Regions from separate parts of the Enterobacter sp. ECC-175 genome, predicted to be linked through region 1. Evidence: predicted binding sites of a transcription regulator. Region 1 holds the regulator's gene; each other region holds the start of a gene.
The links. The regulator PurR, encoded in region 1, represses purine synthesis genes. The targets are predictions, from matches to a motif close to CANGCAAACGTTTGCNTG.

Region 1 (4,653 bases):
TGCGACAGAACGGTGAATTTTTTTGCACTTGCTAACGAAACACATTTTTAGATTGAAAAATGCTATTAACTTATCTGCTTTATATAGATTAGAATCGACAGGTTTTGTAAATCACACGCGGGTATTATAGAAAGCCTGCATTTACCAGGGGACTGCCCAGTGGCGCGGATAAATAAAATCTCGATCACGCTCTGTGCTTTACTGTTTACCACTCTTTCTCTCACGCCAGCGGCGAACGCATCTCAGCAGGCGCGGCATTCTGTCGTACAAAAAACGCATCTGGCGAAAAGCACCGAACGTAAGAAAAAAACCAGCAGCAAAACGGCAAAGAAAAAAAACAGCACGCAAACAAAGCAAACCGCATCCAGCAAGACCAGCGTCAAATCCTCCCGAACAGCCCAATCAAGCAAGCTTAAAGCGCAAAAAACCGCCGCCAACCTCACCACGGAAAAATGTACCGTCCGTAAAGGGCGTAAAACAAAATGCGTTAAATCCGCGAAGCTGGCCGACATACACAAGGTTCGCATGCAGAAAGCGCAAAAAACGGCGATGAATAAGCTGATGGGGCAAATCGGCAAACCGTACCGCTGGGGGGGGACCTCTCCGCGCACCGGCTTTGACTGCAGCGGCCTGGTCTATTATGCCTATAAAGATTTGGTGAAGTTCCGCATTCCGCGCACGGCGAATGAAATGTACCACCTGCGCGACGCATCTCCGGTTAACCGCGGCGAACTGGAAAACGGCGATCTGGTCTTCTTCCGCACCCAGGGACGCGGCACGGCTGACCACGTTGGCGTCTACGTCGGCAACGGTAAGTTTATTCAGTCACCGCGCAGCGGGCGCGACATTCAGATTACCTCGCTTAGCGAAGAGTATTGGGTCCGCCACTACGTCGGCGCACGCCGCGTTATGACGCCGAAAACGATCCGCTAAACCCTGCCCTGCCGCTCCGGCGGCAGGGTAAGTTCCTCTTTTGCATACCCTTTCAATTTGCTACTCTATCCCTGTTGTCTGTAAGGCTATTGGCAACGTAAATACAATAAGGAGAGTAGCAATGTCGTTCGAATTACCTGCACTACCATATGCAAAAGACGCCCTGGCCCCGCACATTTCCGCGGAGACCCTGGAATACCACTACGGCAAACACCACCAGACCTACGTCACCAACCTGAATAACCTGATTAAGGGCACCGACTTTGAAGGCAAAACGCTGGAAGAGATCGTGCGCAGCTCAGAAGGCGGTATTTTCAATAACGCCGCGCAGGTATGGAACCACACCTTCTACTGGCACTGCCTGGCACCGAACGCAGGCGGAGAACCGACCGGCGAGCTGGCGAGCGCTATCAATGCGTCATTTGGCAGCTTCGCAGAGTTCAAAGCGAAGTTTACCGATGCCGCAGTGAAAAACTTCGGTTCCGGATGGACCTGGCTGGTAAAAGAGGCGGATGGCAAGCTGGCTATCGTATCGACTTCGAACGCCGGTACGCCGCTGACCACCAGCGCAGCGCCGCTGATGACCGTGGACGTGTGGGAGCACGCGTACTATATCGATTACCGTAACGCCCGTCCGAACTACCTGGAGCACTTCTGGGCGCTGGTAAACTGGGAATTTGTCGCGAAGAACTTCGCCGCATAAGTCACACGCAGAAGGGACCGCCCTTCTGCGTTTTTATTTAATCTACGGCGCAGGCCGTTTCCGGCTGTTTACGACCGGACATCAGCACCAGCAGCAGCCCCAGGGCCGCGATGATAGCGCCCATCACCGGCACAAAGCCGTATCCCAGACCACCTGAAATCACCGCCCCTCCCGCTGCGGCACCTAGCGCATTCCCCAGGTTAAACGCCCCGATATTCACCGAAGACGACAGCCCCGGCGCCTCGTGCGCAACGCGCATCACGCGCATCTGCAGCGGCGGAACGACCGCAAAGGTCGCGGCTCCCCAAACGACCATTGCCACGGCGGCACCCGCCTGGCTTTGCGCAAGCCACGGTATGGCCACCATGATGGCAATCAGCAGAGTTAAAAAACCCTTCAGGGTTCCGCTGACCGAACGGTCGGCAAGCCTGCCGCCGAGATAGTTGCCGATGGAAAAGCCCACGCCGATCAGCACCAGCATAGCCGTGACAAACGCCGGCGTCGCACGGGTGATATCGTGCAGGACGGGGGCAATATAGGTGTAAAGCGTGAACATGGCGCCCGCGCCCAGCACCGTGGTGAGCAGCGCGGAAAGCACCTGCGGGCGCGCTAGTACCGACAGCTCTTTGCGCACCTCTGGCCGCTCGCCCGCACCGCCCTTCGGCAGCGAGAAGAACAGCGCCACCATGGCGACCACGCCCAGTCCGGCCGTCGCTAAGAAGGACATCCGCCAGCCAATCGCCTCACCGAGCCATGTCGCAGCCGGTACGCCGCCAATGTTCGCAATCGTCAGCCCCATAAACATGGTGGCGACCGCGCTGGCCTGCTTGTGCTTAGGCACAACGCTTGCGGCTACAACGGAGCCCAGGCCGAAGAACGCGCCGTGGTTAAGGCTCGTCAGAATACGCGACAGCATCAGCGTGGTGTAATCGGGTGCAATCGCCGACAGCACGTTGCCGAGAGTGAAGATAGCCATCAGGAAAATCAGCGCGTTGCGGCGCCCGCGATGGGAAAGCAGCAGCGTCATCAGCGGAGCCCCGACCATCACGCCGATCGCGTAGGCGCTAATCAGCATCCCCGCCGCCGGGATCGAGACGTCCACGCCCCGGGCGATAACGGGTAAGAGCCCCATCGGGGAGAATTCAGTGGTGCCGATCCCAAACGCGCCAATGGCGAGGGCCAGCAGGGGAAAATTGATTTTCATGCGCTTACTCCGAATGCCGCGTCATAGCACGACACAGAACAAAGAAGTCAAAAGCATGACATCAATCACAAAAAATGAGAAGTTAACAATTTAGCAAAAGATTTTTGCCACAGAAGTAACAATCTAGAGACGAGCAGGAGGGAGAGGACTCTCCCCCCGTCAAAATCAGTGCAGTGCAGCCGTCAGCCCGCCGGCAACAATCAGCGCCAGCACAATAACGGTGGTCATCAGCGAAAACTTAAGATCGGAACTCATCAATTTTTCTCCTTTTAATCCCCACACGGAAAGTGAGCTTGCTCATTTTTGCACAGTTTGCGTCAAAAATCTTCCCGGATTTATAACGATAACCACTTTTGCTCTTCCCCTTTTCCTCAAGATAGGACAAAATTCCACGCTAAATTTATTAGCGTACCGGCCATTGACCCCCTCCTGACGTCCTGTGTCGTTTTCCCGGCGTGTCGCAATTCAACATTGCGTAATAAGGGTGAGAGAAGGCAAACGTTTACCTCCCCATTTTTCAGGATATTAGGATAGGGTCTGGAGTGACATTTAATGGCAACAATTAAAGACGTAGCAAAACGCGCAAACGTTTCCACTACAACCGTATCACATGTTATTAACAAAACCCGCTTCGTGGCGGAAGAGACGCGCAACGCCGTCTGGGCCGCGATCAAAGAACTGCACTACTCACCGAGTGCGGTTGCGCGCAGCCTGAAGGTTAATCACACCAAGTCTATCGGCCTGTTGGCGACCAGCAGCGAAGCGGCCTACTTTGCCGAAATTATTGAAGCCGTTGAGAAAAACTGCTTCCAGAAAGGCTATACCCTGATTCTGGGCAACGCGTGGAACAACATTGAAAAACAGCGCGCCTATCTGTCGATGATGGCGCAAAAGCGCGTAGATGGCCTGCTGGTCATGTGCTCCGAGTACCCGGAGTCCGTTCTCTCCATGCTGGAAGAGTATCGCCATATTCCGATGGTGGTCATGGACTGGGGCGAAGCGCGTGCCGATTTCACCGACTCGGTTATCGATAACGCCTTTGAAGGCGGCTATATGGCAGGGCGCTATTTGATCGAGCGCGGCCACCGCGATATCGGCGTCATCCCGGGCCCGCTGGAGCGCAACACCGGCGCGGGACGCCTGGCCGGGTTCATGAAAGCCATGGAAGAAGCGCTGATTAACGTGCCGGAAAACTGGATAGTTCAGGGCGACTTTGAGCCGGAATCCGGCTACCGCGCGATGCAGCAGATCGTCTCCCAGCAGCACCGTCCTACCGCCGTCTTCTGCGGCGGCGACATCATGGCGATGGGCGCGCTCTGTGCGGCAGACGAGCTCGGCCTGCGCGTGCCGCAGGACATTTCGGTGATCGGGTATGACAACGTGCGCAACGCGCGCTTCTTCACCCCGGCGCTGACGACCATTCACCAGCCGAAAGACTCGCTGGGCGAAACGGCGTTTAACATGCTGATGGACAGGATCGTCAGCAAGCGCGAAGAGTCGCAGTCCATTGAGGTTCACCCTCGCCTGATTGAGCGCCGCTCCGTTGCGGACGGTCCTTTCCGCGACTACCGCCGTTAATTCTCTTCGGGGCCAGCTACGCTGGCTCCCTCAGCCACTCCCTGTTCAGCGTTTCGCTATCTCCCAGATACTCCAGCAGCCAGGCCATGGCGGGCGAGACGTCATTTTGCTGCCAGGTCAGGCAGCACGCCGCGTCAGGAAAGGGATTTTCCAGCGCCAGGGCAACCCACTCTCCGGCGTCAATTCGCGGACGCGCAAAGTGGACGGGCACCATGCCCACGCACAGCCCCGCGCT
Region 2 (4,653 bases), 1.4 Mb from region 1:
TCGCCGTGAGCGCGCGCGCGTCCAGCATGTGCGCGTAGCCCATGTTATAGGCCGCCAGCGCGAACCAGATGCGCTCCTCTTCCGGCACCGTTTCCGGCACTTTTGCCATCATATCCTGCAAATATTGAGCGCCGCCGCTGATGCTCTGTTCCGCATCGGTCCTGTCAATGACGCCGAGGCTCTGCGCGGTGTTTTTGGTCAGCATCATTAGCCCGCGCACGCCGGTTGGGGAGGTGGCCTGGGTATCCCAGTGCGATTCCTGATAGGAGATTGCCGCCAAAAGCCGCCAGTCAATTTTCTCGGCGTACTTCTCGAACAGCGGCTGCAGGTCCGGCAGCACGCTGTCCACCGCGCGCAGGAAGCTGCGGGTATCCACGTAGTCAAAGTCATCCCCGTGGCCGAGGTATTTCTCTTCCAGCCGCGCCAGCGTACCGTCTTCATTGATGGTGTTGAAGAAGTCAAGCATGGCGGCGGAGAGGGTCTGATCGTCGTCCAGCTGGCTAAACCAGGTCACCGGCTGCTCATCGGTCACGTCCAGCGCCACGGCAATTTCCGGGTGAACGCGCTGGAACAGGCTGATCGCCACCGAATCGGCAATCGTGTAGGCCAGCTTCTTGTCTTTCACCTGTTCAAGCAGCTCGTTGGTGCCCAGCTTCGGATCAACCTTCCAGCTCAGATCGGGATATTTCTTTTCCTTGAGGCTGCGCAGATCGTCAATCACTACGTGCCCCGGCGCGATCGTCAGCTGCTGCTCCGTGAGTCCTTCCAGCGAGCGTGGACGCTGGTTGCCAACGCGGTAAACCAGCTGCTGGGAAACGGAATAGTAGGTCGGGCCCGGCTGATAGTTCTTGCTGCGCTCGGAGTTATAGACCAGCCCCGCCGCGAGAACGTCCGCTTTGTTGTTGTCCAAATCGTCAAACAGCTGATTAATATTCTGGCGAACGGTGATGTCGAGCTTAACGCCGAGATAGTCAGCGAACTGCTGGGCCAGCTCATAGTCGAGGCCAATCGTTTTGCCGTTAATGTCGCTATAGATGAGCGGAGAGGAGAGGGTACTGACGCGAAGCACTCCCCGCTCCTGAATGGCGGCGATGCGGTTTTCGGGTTTACCGAACCAGGGGATAGAAGGCCAGAGGGCCACTGCCAGCAGCAACGTAACAATGCCGATGAGCAGATAATTAATCTTTAATTTTTTCAATTAGTTAATTCTCTGCGACGTCAATTGCCTCAGTGTGCTGTAGTCATGTGAAAAGTTAGGTTTGCCATTGAATGAGCGGCATTTTGCGTAAACTTGCGCCACTTGGCAACCAATTAGAGAGACAGGTCACATCTATTGCTAAAGGTCTGCGCGGATTTTATTTCGACGCAAACGGTTTCGTCGGAGCTCAGGATTCTCTATAATGACGCCCGTTTTCCCCCCTTGCGCACACTGTAAGCGCCCCGGCGCTTCGAAGACGAGAGACTTATGATGGAAATTCTGCGTGGTTCGCCTGCACTGTCTGCCTTCCGTATTAACAAACTGCTGGCACGTTTTCAGGCAGCCGACCTTCCGGTAAGCACTATTTACGCTGAGTATGTCCATTTTGCTGACCTGAATGCTCCCCTGAACGCAGAGGAGCGCGTACAGCTGGAGCGTCTGCTCAAATACGGTCCTAGCCTGAGCAGCCACACGCCAACCGGTAAACTGATCCTTGCGACGCCGCGTCCCGGCACCATCTCCCCCTGGTCTTCTAAAGCGACCGATATCGCTCACAACTGCGGCCTGAGCCAGATTAATCGCCTTGAGCGCGGCGTGGCGTACTACGTGGAAGCATCCACCCTGACCGACGCGCAGTGGCAGGCCGTTGCCGCCGAGCTGCACGACCGCATGATGGAGAGCGTGTTTACCTCTCTTGAAGAGGCGCAGCAGCTGTTCTCTCATCACCAGCCCGCGCCGGTGCAAAGCGTGGACCTGCTCGGGCAGGGCCGCCAGGCGCTGATTGACGCCAACCTGCGTCTCGGCCTGGCGCTGGCAGACGACGAGATTGACTACCTGCAGGACGCCTTCGTTAAGCTGAACCGCAATCCGAACGACATCGAACTCTATATGTTTGCGCAGGCGAACTCCGAGCACTGCCGCCATAAAATTTTCAACGCCGACTGGGTTATCGACGGTGAGAAACAGCCTAAATCGCTGTTCAAAATGATCAAAAACACCATGGAGCAAACGCCCGACCACGTGCTGTCTGCCTATAAGGACAATGCCGCGGTAATGGAAGGCTCCGAAGTGGGACGCTATTTTGCCGACCACGCCACCGGCCGCTACGACTTCCATCAGGAGCCTGCCCACATCCTGATGAAGGTGGAAACCCACAACCACCCGACGGCGATCTCCCCGTGGCCGGGCGCGGCGACCGGTTCTGGCGGTGAAATTCGTGACGAAGGCGCCACCGGACGCGGCGCTAAACCGAAAGCGGGCCTGGTGGGTTTCTCCGTCTCTAACCTGCGCATCCCGGGCTTCGAACAGCCGTGGGAAGAAGACTTCGGCAAGCCGGAGCGCATCGTGACCGCGCTGGACATCATGACCGATGGCCCGCTGGGTGGCGCGGCGTTTAACAACGAATTTGGCCGTCCGGCGCTGAACGGCTACTTCCGTACCTACGAAGAGAGAGTGGACAGCCACAACGGCGAAGAGCTGCGCGGCTACCACAAGCCAATTATGCTGGCGGGTGGGATCGGCAACATTCGCGCCGATCACGTGCAGAAAGGCGAGATCGTCGTCGGCGCGAAGCTGATCGTGCTGGGCGGCCCGGCGATGAACATCGGCCTGGGCGGCGGCGCGGCATCCTCTATGGCGTCCGGCCAGTCTGATGCGGATCTTGATTTTGCCTCCGTTCAGCGCGACAACCCGGAAATGGAGCGTCGCTGTCAGGAAGTGATCGACCGCTGCTGGCAGCTGGGCGATGCCAACCCGATCCTCTTCATCCACGACGTGGGTGCGGGCGGTCTGTCCAACGCCATGCCGGAGCTGGTCAGCGACGGCGGCCGCGGCGGCCGCTTCAACCTGCGCGACATCCTGAGCGATGAGCCGGGCATGAGCCCGCTGGAAATCTGGTGTAACGAATCCCAGGAGCGCTACGTGCTGGCGGTTGCCGCCGACCAGCTGCCGCTGTTTGACGAGCTGTGCCGCCGCGAGCGCGCGCCGTACGCCGTCATTGGCGAAGCGACCGAAGAGCAACACCTTTCCTTAAGCGACACCCATTTCGACAACCAGCCGATCGATCTGCCGCTGGACGTTCTGCTCGGCAAAACGCCGAAAATGACCCGCGACGTGGAAACCCGTCAGGCGGCGGGCAAGGCGCTGGACCGTCAGGGCATCACCGTTGCCGACGCGGTCAACCGCGTGCTGCACCTGCCTGCTGTTGCGGAGAAAACCTTCCTCGTGACCATCGGCGACCGCACCGTGACCGGCATGGTGTCGCGCGACCAGATGGTCGGCCCGTGGCAGGTCCCGGTGGCGAACTGCGCCGTGACCACCGCCAGCCTCGACAGCTACTACGGCGAAGCAATGGCGCTGGGCGAACGTTCGCCGGTGGCGCTGCTGGACTTCGCGGCCTCCGCCCGCCTGGCCGTGGGGGAAGCGCTGACCAACATCGCCGCCACGCAGATTGGCGATATCAAACGCATCAAGCTCTCCGCGAACTGGATGGCCGCAGCCGGCCACCCTGGCGAAGATGCGGGCCTGTATGAGGCGGTGAAAGCCGTCGGTGAAGAGCTCTGCCCCGCGCTCGGCCTGACCATTCCGGTGGGTAAAGACTCGATGTCGATGAAAACCCGCTGGCAGGAAGGCAGCGAGCAGCGCGAGATGACCTCTCCGCTGTCGCTGGTGATTACCGCGTTTGCCCGCGTGGAGGACGTGCGCGGTACCGTCACGCCGCAGCTTTCCACTGAAGATAACGCCCTGCTGCTGATTGACCTGGGCAAAGGCCAAAACGCGCTGGGGGCCACCGCGCTGGCGCAGGTTTACCGTCAGCTTGGCGATAAGCCAGCCGACGTGCGCGACGTGGCGCAGCTGAAGGGCTTCTACGACGCCATTCAGGCGCTGGTCGCCCAGCGCAGGCTGCTGGCCTACCACGACCGTTCCGACGGCGGCCTGCTGGTCACCCTGGCTGAAATGGCCTTTACCGGCCACTGCGGCGTGGAAGCCAACGTTGCCACGCTTGGCGAAGACCGTCTGGCGGCGCTGTTTAACGAAGAGCTGGGCGCGGTGATTCAGGTGCGCGCGGCGGATCGCGAAGCCGTCGAGGCGCTGCTGGCGCAGCACGGCCTGGCGGACTGCGTGCACTATCTCGGGAAAGCGGTGCAGGGCGATCGCTTCGTGATTGAAGCCGATGGCCACGCGGTGTTCAGCGAAAGCCGCACCACCCTTCGCATGTGGTGGGCGGAAACCACCTGGCAGATGCAGCGCCTGCGCGATAACCCGGAATGTGCGGACCAGGAGCACGACGCCAGGGCGAACGACAACGATCCGGGCCTGAACGTGAAGCTCTCCTTCGACATCAATGAAGACATCGCCGCGCCGTACATTGCGACCGGCGCGCGTCCGAAAGTGGCCGTGCTGCGCGAGCAGGGCGTTAACTCCCACGTTGAGATGGCGGCCGCCTTCCACCGCGC
Region 3 (4,653 bases), 1.8 Mb from region 1:
ACGTGCTTTACCACGCTCAGGGCGAGTACGCCTACGCCGATGAGATCGTCTTCAACGCCCTCGACAAGCTGCGTAAAGGCTCGCGGCAGAATCTTTCCGCCCCGGCCACGCTGACGGACTGGCGTCCGATGGTGCATGAGATGCGCCTGTTCAAATCCGAAGAAGAGCTCAACGTGCTGCGCCGGGCGGGTGAAATCAGCGCTTTGGCACATACCCGCGCGATGGAAAAGTGCCGCCCGGGCATGTTCGAGTATCAGCTCGAAGGCGAAATTCAGCACGAGTTTAACCGCCACGGCGCGCGTTTCCCTTCCTACAACACCATCGTTGGCGGCGGTGAAAACGGCTGCATTCTGCATTACACCGAGAACGAAAGCGCGCTGCGCGATGGCGACCTGGTCTTGATCGACGCCGGTTGCGAATTCCAGGGCTACGCGGGTGACATTACCCGTACCTTCCCGGTGAACGGCAAATTCACCCCGGCACAGCGCGCGGTGTATGACATCGTGCTCGAATCGCTGGAAACGGCGCTGACGCTTTACCGTCCGGGTACGTCCATTCAGGAAGTGACCGGTGAAGTGGTGCGCATCATGATTACCGGCCTGGTGAAGCTCGGCATCCTGAAGGGCGACGTGGATACGCTGATTACCGAGAATGCCCACCGCCCGTACTTTATGCACGGCCTGAGCCACTGGCTTGGGCTGGACGTGCACGACGTGGGCGCCTATGGCCCCGAACGTTCGCGCGTGCTGGAGCCGGGCATGGTGTTGACCGTCGAGCCGGGGCTGTACATTGCGCCGGATGCAGACGTCCCGCCGGAGTACCGCGGCATTGGCATTCGCATTGAAGACGACATTGTGATCACCGAATCGGGTAACGAAAACCTGACCGCGAGCGTCGTCAAGAAAGCGGACGATATCGAGGCGCTGATGGCGGCGGCGCGCGTATGAGCGTGATCATTGTTGGCGGCGGTATGACCGGCGCCACGCTGGCGCTGGCGATTTCGCAGCTGACGAACGGCCAGCTTCCGGTGCATCTGGTGGAGGCCGTTGCGCCTCAGGCCGCCGATCACCCAGGCTTTGACGCCCGCGCCATTGCCCTGGCGCAGGGAACCTGCCAACACCTCGCGCGCATTGGGATCTGGCAGGCAATAGCCGACCGCGCAACGGCGATCAATACCGTCCACGTTAGCGACCGCGGGCACGCGGGGTTTGTCACGCTGAATGCCCACGACTACCGCATTGAAGCATTGGGGCAGGTTGTTGAGCTGCACGACGTCGGCCTGCGCCTGTTCCGCCTGCTGCAGGATGCCCCGGGCGTTACGCTGCACTGCCCGACGCGCGTTGCCAGCTTTAGCCGCAGCGAAGGCGCGGTCAGCGTGACGCTGGAAAATGGCACCGTTCTTGAGGGCCAGCTTTTGGTTGCCGCGGACGGTTCGCGTTCTGCCATCGGCACGCGGTGCGGCATAGCGTGGCAGCAGCAGCCGTACGGGCAGGTTGCCGTCATTGCCAACGTTTCGACGTCCCAGGCCCATAGCGGCAGGGCCTTCGAGCGCTTCACGCAGCACGGCCCGCTGGCGATGCTGCCGATGTCGGACGGGCGCTGCTCGCTGGTCTGGTGCCATCCGCTGGATAAGGCCGACGAGGTACAGTCCTGGTCCGACGAACGTTTTTGTGCCGAGCTGCAGCGGGCCTTCGGCTGGCGGCTCGGACGTATCACCCATGCGGGCAAGCGCGCGGTCTATCCGCTGTCGCTGACTACCGCATCGCAGTCTATCTCCCATCGCGTGGCGCTGGTCGGCAATGCGGCGCAGACCCTGCATCCGATTGCCGGGCAGGGCTTCAACCTTGGCCTGCGCGACGTCATGAGCCTTGCGGAAACGCTGGCGCAGGCGTGGCGCGAGCAAAAAGACTGCGGTGAGTACGCGGTGCTGAGTCATTATCAGAAGCGCCGTCAGGCCGACAAAGAGGCGACGATCGGCGTGACCGATGGTTTAGTCCATCTGTTTGCCAACCGCTGGGCGCCGCTGGTGGCAGGCCGCAACCTCGGGCTGGTGGCGATGGAATTATTCATTCCGGCACGTGACGTGCTGGCGCAGCGGACCCTTGGTTGGGTCGCGCGTTAAGGAGTTATCACCGTGCAAAATGTTGATGTCGCCATTGTAGGCGGCGGAATGGTCGGGCTGGCGCTGGCCTGCGGATTACAGGGCAGCGGCCTGCGCGTGGCCGTGCTGGAGCAAAAGCTGCCTCAGCCCGTCGCGCCGGATGCGCCGCCGGCGCTTCGCGTATCGGCGATTAACGCGGCCAGCGAAAAGCTGCTGACGCGGCTTGGCGTCTGGTCAGATATCGTGGCCCAGCGCGCCAGCTGCTATCACGGTATGGAAGTGTGGGATAAAGACAGCTTCGGCCACATCGCGTTTGATGACGAAAGCATGGGGTACAGCCACCTGGGGCACATCATCGAAAACGCGGTGATTCACCACGCGCTGTGGCAAAAAGCGCAGGCCTGTAGCGACGTGACGCTGATGGCACCCGCGCAGATCCAGCAGGTGGCCTGGGGCGAAAACGAGGCGTTTATTACCCTGCAAAGCGGCGACATGCTCACCGCGCGTCTGGTGGTAGGCGCTGACGGCGCCAACTCCTGGCTGCGTAACAAGGCCGATATCCCGCTGACCTTCTGGGACTACCGCCATCACGCGATGGTGGCGACCATCCGCACCGAAGAGCCGCACGGCGGCGTCGCGCGCCAGATTTTCCACAACGACGGCATTCTGGCCTTCCTGCCGCTCAGCGATCCGCACCTGTGCTCGATCGTCTGGTCGCTGGTGCCGGAAAAAGCGCAGCAGATGCAGGACGCCACGCCGGAAGCCTTTAACCAGGCGCTGTGCGTGGCGTTTGATAACCGCCTTGGCCTGTGCACGCTTGAGAGCGAGCGTCTGGTCTTCCCGCTGACCGGCCGCTACGCGCGCCAGTTTGCGGCGCACCGCCTGGCGCTGGTCGGCGATGCGGCGCATACCATTCATCCGCTGGCCGGGCAGGGCGTGAATCTCGGCTTTATGGATGCGGCCGAGCTGGTGGAAGAGCTGCGTCGCCTGCACCGCGAAGGGAAAGACATCGGCCAGCATTTATACCTGCGGCGCTACGAGCGCAGCCGCAAGCACAGCGCGGCGATGATGCTGGCGGGCATGCAGGGCTTCCGCGAGCTGTTTGCCGGGGCCAATCCGGCGAAAAAACTGCTGCGCGATATCGGCCTTAAGCTTGCCGACACCCTTCCCGGCGTTAAGCCGCAGCTTCTCCGTCAGGCAATGGGCCTTAACGATCTTCCCGACTGGCTCCAATAGTATTGACCCCCGTCACACTTTCTTTTCCCGGCCTCCGCGCCGGGGAAATAACCTCATTTGAAATAATCTAATTTCACGCGTTTTTTCGCATTAGATAATCTAATCTCACCTTTTTTTCATGACGAAAATCTGGCCCATTTTTCCGCACGAAATATCACCCTGTGCTGAATACTGTTAGATCAATGTTAATTTTGTGCGGGCTTAATCGCATTTTTCCAGTGAATAACTCTGTAGGCTTTTTAGCGTTTTTTAGTCATAAGCTAATGTGATGACCTTCTTTAGCTTATGGTTTACCGCCGGCTTCGGTGGTAAGTTCAGGTAAAAGAGAACGTTTGCGTCGGCGCCATATACGGGGCCGATACCGGGTTTCACGGTGGAATTTTTCAACGAGGAAAAGATGGCTCAACAGACTCCTTTGTACGAACAGCACGTGTTATGCGGCGCCCGCATGGTGGACTTCCACGGCTGGATGATGCCGCTGCACTACGGCTCGCAGATTGATGAGCACCACGCGGTGCGCACCGATGCCGGTATGTTCGACGTATCCCACATGACGATTGTCGATCTGCGCGGTAGCCGCACCCGGGAGTTTCTGCGTTATCTGCTGGCAAACGACGTGGCGAAGCTAAAGACGCCGGGCAAAGCGCTTTATACCGGTATGCTAAATGCCTCCGGCGGCGTGATTGATGACCTTATCGTCTATTACTTCACTGAAGATTTCTTCCGCCTCGTTGTCAACTCCGCCACCCGCGAAAAAGACCTCTCCTGGATCACTCAACACGCCGAACCTTACGCCATCGACATCACCGTCCGTGACGATCTGTCGCTGATCGCCGTGCAGGGGCCAAACGCGCAGGCGAAGGCCGCCTCTCTGTTCAGCGACGAGCAGCGCAAAGCCACCGAAGGCATGAAGCCGTTCTTCGGGGTGCAGGCGGGCGACCTGTTTATTGCGACCACCGGCTACACCGGCGAAGCGGGCTATGAAATTGCGATGCCGAACGAGAAGGCCGCCGATTTCTGGCGCGCGCTGGTCGAAGCGGGCGTGAAGCCGGCGGGCCTGGGCGCGCGCGATACGCTGCGCCTCGAAGCGGGAATGAACCTCTACGGCCAGGAGATGGACGAAGGCGTCTCTCCGCTGGCTGCCAACATGGGCTGGACCATTGCCTGGGAACCGGCCGACCGTGACTTCATCGGGCGCGAAGCGCTGGAAATGCAGCGTGAAAAGGGCACTGAACAGCTGGTTGGCCTGGTGATGAAGGAAAAAGGCGTCCTGCGCGGCGAGCTGCCGGTGCGCTTCACCGATGCCGATGGCAATC

Region 2: a site for PurR is predicted at 1,363-1,380, ahead of purL (phosphoribosylformylglycinamidine synthase). Genes of this name have one in related genera too.
Region 3: a site for PurR is predicted at 3,659-3,676, ahead of gcvT (glycine cleavage system aminomethyltransferase GcvT). Genes of this name have one in related genera too.

What each region holds. Positions count from the first base shown of each region.
Region 1 covers NZ_CP143776.1:2,517,362-2,522,014, reverse strand. Annotated here, with positions in the region: gene V1599_RS11955 (C40 family peptidase) at 160-933, shown strand; gene sodB (superoxide dismutase [Fe]) at 1,055-1,636, shown strand; gene V1599_RS11945 (MFS transporter) at 1,674-2,840, opposite strand; gene V1599_RS11940 (YnhF family membrane protein) at 3,006-3,095, opposite strand; gene purR (HTH-type transcriptional repressor PurR) at 3,393-4,418, shown strand; gene punR (DNA-binding transcriptional activator PunR) at 4,435-4,653, opposite strand, start outside.
Region 2 covers NZ_CP143776.1:3,960,870-3,965,522, reverse strand. Annotated here, with positions in the region: gene mltF (membrane-bound lytic murein transglycosylase MltF) at 1-1,198, opposite strand, end outside; gene purL (phosphoribosylformylglycinamidine synthase) at 1,466-4,653, shown strand, end outside.
Region 3 covers NZ_CP143776.1:4,300,909-4,305,561, reverse strand. Annotated here, with positions in the region: gene pepP (Xaa-Pro aminopeptidase) at 1-947, shown strand, start outside; gene ubiH (2-octaprenyl-6-methoxyphenyl hydroxylase) at 944-2,122, shown strand; gene ubiI (FAD-dependent 2-octaprenylphenol hydroxylase) at 2,135-3,337, shown strand; gene gcvT (glycine cleavage system aminomethyltransferase GcvT) at 3,735-4,653, shown strand, end outside.